Regions from separate parts of the Bacillus sp. P4_E1 genome, predicted to be linked through region 3. Evidence: riboswitches for the same ligand, from Rfam matches in the RefSeq annotation. Region 3 holds a riboswitch; each other region holds the start of a gene.
What was found. Region 3 has a riboswitch for lysine ahead of AC1DS7_RS04930 (amino acid permease). Riboswitches for the same ligand answer to the same signal wherever they lie in the genome.
Positions count from the first base shown of each region.

Region 1 (2,280 bases), on a different contig from region 3:
ACAGAAGCAGCGAAGGCAACGCCCGCTTTTTCAAATACAAGTGTAAATGGACTTACTGTAACATCACTTGCTGCAAGGCTTTCAGTCGTATAAGGAATTAATAAACCGATAACGAGAATTGCTAAAATATAGAATAATAAAATGCGCCAAAAGATAGAACGAATTGCTTTCGGAATATTGCGTTCTGGATCAGCAGTTTCACCAGCAGCTACTCCTAATAATTCAGTTCCTTGGAATGAGAAACCAGCAGCCATAAATACACCGATAATTGCCATGATGCCGCCATTAAATGGTGCATCTGCAACAGTGAAGTTTTTAAAGCCAACAGATTCGCCGCCCATAATTCCAAAAATCATCATAAAACCGACAATTAAAAAGATAATAATAGTAACTACTTTAATAAGTGCGAACCAATATTCAGATTCACCAAAACCTTTAACAGATAAATAGTTTAAGAGAAAAATAATAGCTAAACAAAGTCCACTCCAAATAAGAGAAGGGGTATCTGGGAACCAAAATTTCATAATTAATGTTACGGCCGCTAGTTCAGCTGCAATCGTAATCGCCCAGTTATACCAATAGTTCCATCCAAGTGCAAAACCAAGTGATGGATCAACAAATTTTGTTGCATAAGTACTAAAAGATCCAGTAACAGGCATGTAAGCCGCGAGTTCTGCTAAGCTTGTCATTAAAAAATAAACCATAATTCCAATTGCGGCATATGCGACTAATGCACCGCCAGGACCAGCTGAATGGATAACACCACCACTGGCAAGAAATAATCCGGTACCGATTGTACCACCGAGAGAAATCATCGTAAGGTGACGAGATTTTAATCCGCGTTTTAATTCACCTTGTCCTTGTGTAGTTTGCGTTTTAGAGGTAGATTGATTTGTTGCGCTATTCATGTTCAACACTCCTTTTCTTGTAGGTTAGGAAGGAGCGGGGGAGAAAAATACAAAAAACCGCCAAAGGAATTAGGCGGAACGTTTCACAAATAACCACCCCATCATACCCTTCCGTTAAGATAGCACACCACGTTTACACGGTAATTTTGTAAACGTGACAGTTCTGTTCCTTTCGGAGACAGCCCCAGCTCATATTTCCAGAGAAGAAATATAAACTTCGGCAACTTTTCCTTTCAAACGGAGTCAGTGACATTCGCTGTGTCTCGTCCATTTTACTTTTAAAAGTCGCAACCTCTACCTCATCGGATTGATGAGGATTTATATATTGCTAAGATATTTAATATATGGCAATTGTAATGACTTTCTGAATATATTGCAAGGAATTTTGTTAGGAAAAGTCAAAAAATATCGGTTATTGTATAGGAAACGCTTGCAAAACTCCACCCGAACCTACTATTATGTAGCAATAAGCAAAGAAAAAATTGTTATACAAATGTTTCGCAAAAAATATTGAAAAACCCTTTAAAATTAAAAGAAAATTCAGAAAATATAATTCGACATAACTATTAGAAGGGGATTATTCCTTAAATTCGTTTCAAAGAATAAGTATAAATTCGATAAATAGAATGAATATTCTTTTTATTTCTGATAAAATTGAGGTATTGTTTAATTGAAAAGGGGATATCATTATGAAATTAGAAACGGAAAGATTATATATAGTACCGTGTACAGAAGAATGGATTCAAATTGCGGATAATCAAGGATACAATAGTGGTCCGCATATTGTAGGACATATAGAAAATATGAAACGAGATGCGGCTTCATTACCGTGGGGACCGTGGTATGTTATTCGGAAAGAGGATGATGTTGTTCTAGGTGATATAGGATTTAAAGGGAAACCGAATGAGCAACATACGGTAGAAATTGGTTACGGATTTATTGAGAAATATTGGAATAAAGGGTATGCAACAGAAGCAGTTAGTGAATTAATGAAATGGGCTTTTCAAACAGGGGAAGTGGAAACGATTATAGCGGAGACACTCCTTGATAATTATAGCTCTATTCGTGTCTTAGAGAAATTACATATGAAAAGAGTAAATAGTATTGAAACGATGGTCAATTGGAAAATAGAAAAATAAAAAATACCGCTCGAAGTAAATCGGGCGGTATTATTATTAATTATGGTAGCATTTGTTTTTGATCTTTCGGATAGCCGGCTGTCGATACGTTAGAACGATTGGAATGATTACGAACAGCAATAAAAATAGATATAATAACGACAAGACCAACTGCAACGTAAGAAAGTGAAATAATAGTTGGATCTACTTTAAATGTAGTAAGCAGTGTACGGATATTCGTAAAGATAATAAGT
Region 1 is NZ_JBFUIV010000007.1:26,081-28,360, forward strand. Features, by position in the region: gene AC1DS7_RS11605 (amino acid permease) at 1-908, opposite strand, end outside; lysine riboswitch at 1,021-1,213, opposite strand; gene AC1DS7_RS11610 (GNAT family N-acetyltransferase) at 1,598-2,047, shown strand; gene AC1DS7_RS11615 (sulfite exporter TauE/SafE family protein) at 2,088-2,280, opposite strand, start outside.
Region 1: linked by a shared signal. The riboswitch ahead of AC1DS7_RS11605 (amino acid permease) and the one ahead of AC1DS7_RS04930 (amino acid permease) in region 3 are both predicted to bind lysine.

Region 2 (2,280 bases), on a different contig from region 3:
TACTTTTGCTAAATGATTTTCATGTTCTACAGATTCGTAGTGAAGTGCTTCTTGATTTTGTTCCAATACTTCTAATGTTTCTCTTAAATCATTAGAATGGATTGAGAAGGAGAGGTGAACAGTTCCTTCATTTGTAATACTTTGAATAATAATATCCACATTAATATGTGCTGCTGCTAATGTAGAGAAAACTGTTGAAAGTGCACCTTGTTCTAATCCTTTAATTGTGACGCGTGTAATATTATCCTCAAATGCAATACCTTTAACGATTGATTGTTGTTCCATGTTACATTCTCCCCTTACAATTGTTCCGTTTTCTTGTTCCATACTTGAGCGAACTTCTAAAATTACATTATGATTTTTAGCAAATTCAACAGCGCGTGGGTGTAATACGCCAGCACCGAGGTTGGCAAGCTCTAACATTTCGTCATAAGAAATTTCATCTAATTTATAAGCATCTTGTACAACTCGTGGATCAGTCGTATATACGCCGGTCACATCCGTATAAATATCACATTTTTTTGCTTTTAGTGCAGCAGCTAATGCGACAGCAGTCGTATCAGAGCCACCGCGGCCAAGTGTGGTAATTTCATTTTCTTCACTTACTCCTTGGAAACCAGCTACTATAACAATCGTGCCTTCAGTAAGGTGAGACTGAATACGGGTAGTGTTAATGTCAATAATCCGTGCACTACTATGTACAGATTCTGTCGTAATACCAGCTTGCCATCCTGTTAATGAAATTGCGTTATAACCTTTTGTTTGTAGTGCCATTGTTAATAATGAAATGGTTACTTGTTCTCCTGTAGATAGGAGCATATCCATTTCACGTTTACTTGGATTTTCAGTAATAGCTTTAGCAAGTGCTACAAGTTTATCCGTACTTTTTCCCATTGCTGAAACGACAGAGACAATACTATGTCCTCGTTCATATTCTTCAATAATTAAATTTGCTACATGTTGAATGCGTTCGACGCTTCCGACAGAAGTACCGCCAAATTTTTGTACAATCGTTTCCATTACGAATTCCTTCTTTCGTCCATTTTTAAGAATAGGTTAGGACATATACAAATCCCAATATTCCTGTAGTTACCAGAGAGAAAAACAAAAAACACCATCTCAAATAAGTGAGGATGGTGCTGTTACAGGAAAAGGGAAACAGAAAACGGAGCTAATAAAAAAACCGCCAAAAAAGGAATATCATAAAAATGATATCTCTTTTTTGTAGATAGCTCTTCATACGTACACGTCTGTACATATGACAGTTCTGTTTCTATTCGAAAACAGCCCCAATTGATAAATGCAGAGAAATTTATCAATTTCGGCAACACTTCCTTTCCTCTAAAATCATAGACATCTCTGTGTCTCCTTTAGAATACTTATAAGCGTTGCAACCTCTATCTCACGTTTTAGGCGAGAGTGTATGATTTATGAAGTTGTTGGTAACATTTGTTTTATAATAATTTAAATTTTTCAGGGAATCAAGTGTTTTTTGTATTTTTTTGAAATTCTATCTTTTTATTAAATTAGTTTGTGAAAAATGTAGCAAAATCGATTCATTGCATGTACATTGAAAATATAGCGCATGGGAGGTGGAAGGATGGGGAAGAAAAAGCCTATTTATGTAGCCACAGAAATGAACACAACAATGGAGAAACTATGGGCATATACACAAGAGCCTGATATACATACAGAGTGGGATGCTCGTTTTACTGAGATTTCGTATTTAGAAAAAAAAGAGGGAGAACCACAGAAGTTTTTATATAAAACAAAGATCGGATTTGGACTTGAAATAGCCGGAGAAGGGGAATCGATAGGTGAAATAAGAAAAGAAACTGGAGAACGCATTTCCTCTTTAAAATTTTGGACAGACAATCAATTATCACTTATACAAATAGGGCGTGGTTATTGGAAGTATACACCGAATGAAGAACATATTCATTTTGAAACGCAATATGATTATGATACGAGATTTGGTCGTATAGGAAATGTGATAGATTTATATGTTTTTCGTCCACTATTAGGTTGGGCGACAGCATGGAGTTTTGATGCTTTAAAATTATGGTTAGAAAAGGGACTTCATCCTAAGTTGCTAATTAGAAGAACGATGACGTATTGGCTAGTTTGCTTTTTATTTGCTTTCGTATGGTTATATCAAGGGATTGTACCGAAATTGATGTTTACTCATTCAGAAGAAGTAAAGATGCTTTCTGCACTAATCGGATCGAATGAAAGTAGTATTTTTATACTTAAAATAGTTGGATTTTTAGAAATAATATG
Region 2 is NZ_JBFUIV010000004.1:314,002-316,281, reverse strand. Features, by position in the region: gene AC1DS7_RS07925 (aspartate kinase) at 1-1,020, opposite strand, end outside; lysine riboswitch at 1,222-1,408, opposite strand; gene AC1DS7_RS07920 (DoxX-like family protein) at 1,601-2,280, shown strand, end outside.
Region 2: linked by a shared signal. The riboswitch ahead of AC1DS7_RS07925 (aspartate kinase) and the one ahead of AC1DS7_RS04930 (amino acid permease) in region 3 are both predicted to bind lysine.

Region 3 (2,280 bases):
ATGGATAGAAGGCAAAGCCAATCCCGAATAAACCAATTCCGAGAAGAAATGTTTTTATATCGGATGCGCCGGTTTTAATAACCCATAGTGCATAGCAAAGTGCGATAACTGCAACTACACCATCCATAATTCTTGAACCCATTTCATTTTTATATGTTTCACCAGTTGCGACTAGTTTTAACTGGAATATTGGTGAAACGAGATATGGAATGAGGTAGGCCAGTGTTGATACGGTAATAACGAATGTATAAGCTTCCGCAATTGTTCCTGATAATGTTGAGAATAAGAACACTTGCGACATAATGTTTGTTAATCGTAGTGAATGAATTGGACTTCCTTTTTTATTCGTTTTTGCGAAGAAGGAAGGGAAGAAACCTTCTTTTGCTGCTTGATAAGGTACTTCTGAGCTTAATAAAATCCAGCCTAATATTGAACCGAATAGGGAAGTAAGAGCAAGTAATGCCATAAGTTTCCCGCCACCATGACCCATTGCAGCGTTTAATGCATCTGCTAATGGACGTTCAGAAGCTTGTAATTTATCAACGTGAAGTACACCCATTGTTAAAATTGTAATTCCTAAGTAAATTGCAACTGTGATAAGTAATCCTGCAACAGTTGCGCGTTTTACCGTTTTTGGAGAGGTAGCTCGGTTTGATAAAAGAACGGCTGATTCAATCCCGATAAATGCCCAAAGTGTTGTAAGAGCCGCTAAATTTACTTGTGAAAGGAGGCCGTGTGATACGCCTTCTTTATCGATCATTGGTGTGTACCATTGTCCAAACTTTGAAGCTTCGAACGCAAATAACGTAACGACGATGAATAGAAGGAATCCAGTCACTTTCGTCGTTGTTGCTAAGAAGTTTAGCTTCCCAGCTCCGCTTACACCGTTTGTTAAAATTAAATGTGTTCCCCAAAGTAAGATGGAACAAATAGTAAATGTAATTAGTTTTCCAACTTCTATATTGAAAGAGCCAATTGAAAATAGTAGTCGTGTATCTTTCATAATTGGGAAGAAGAGCGATAAATATCCCGCGAAAGATGTAATAATGGCAACGTTACTTGCCCAGTTTGCAACCCAATATCCCCATACCATGCTGAAACCAGCCATTTTCTTTCTTTTTGGTGTTGAGAATAAAGCATATGCATGACTTTGTGGTCCTGTCGTTAAATCAGGACGACGAATTGCTAAATTACCGAAAACAAGAGCTAGCATTAAAACACCAAACCCTGTTGTTAACCAAGCTAAAGTGACACCGAGTGGGCTTGCTGTTTGTGCTAACGTACTTGGCACCATGAAAATACCAGCGCCAACCATGTTACCGACAACGAAAGCTGTTAGTACCCAAAAGCCCCATTTTTTTTGTTGCATAGAAAATACCTCCAAAGTTAGTATAACCAAGTCAAGCGAGGAGATATGTATGTCTTCCTGATAAGGAAGAGAAGGTCCAAACAAAACAAAAAAAGCACGTAATTTGCCGCTACATGCTTTCTATCTTATAAGAAACCCACGACATACCTCTCGATAGCTCTCCACAAACGAAACGTTTGTGACAGTTCTGCACTTATTAAATGCAGACCCAGCAAGCGTGCATGGTGGACACGACTTACTTCGGCAATCATTCCTTTCTCATTTCTTCATCAATGCCACTACATCTCCTGAAATGATACTCTTAATGACTGCAACCTCTACCTCACCGAGATACGAATGAGGATTTATGTATTAAATTAACATGTTTAAGAGTAACAAATGTATTTTTATACGTCAATGGATATAGTAATAATCAGATTATAGAGAAGAATTTGTTATTAGGTCCCGGAGGATTTTAACTAAAAAGCAGCTGACCTAAATATTAGATCAGCTGCTACATATAAGATTAAACTAAGTTTAATACAGTTACTTTTTGACGAGTCATAGACTCAAGGCTCTTACGAATACCTTGTGCGCCCATACCTGAACCTTTTACACCGATGAATGGGAAGTGGTCAGGGCCGCGCTCTGTGCGTCCGTTAATTTGAACAGAACCAGTGTCGATTTTGTTAGCAATTGCAAATGCTTTGTTAATGTCTTTTGTGAAGACACTTGCTTGCAGACCGAACTCTGATTTGTTAGCAATTTCAATCGCTTGTTCGTCAGAAGAAACACGGATGATTGGAAGGATTGGGCCAAATGGCTCTTCCCAAGCAACTTTCATTTCTTCTGTTACGTTGTCGATTAATGTTGGATAAATTAGGTTGCGCTCACGTTTGTTACCGATAACGATTGTTGCACCTTTTTCAGCA
Region 3 is NZ_JBFUIV010000003.1:104,986-107,265, forward strand. Features, by position in the region: gene AC1DS7_RS04930 (amino acid permease) at 1-1,369, opposite strand, end outside; lysine riboswitch at 1,516-1,697, opposite strand; gene gapN (NADP-dependent glyceraldehyde-3-phosphate dehydrogenase) at 1,875-2,280, opposite strand, start outside.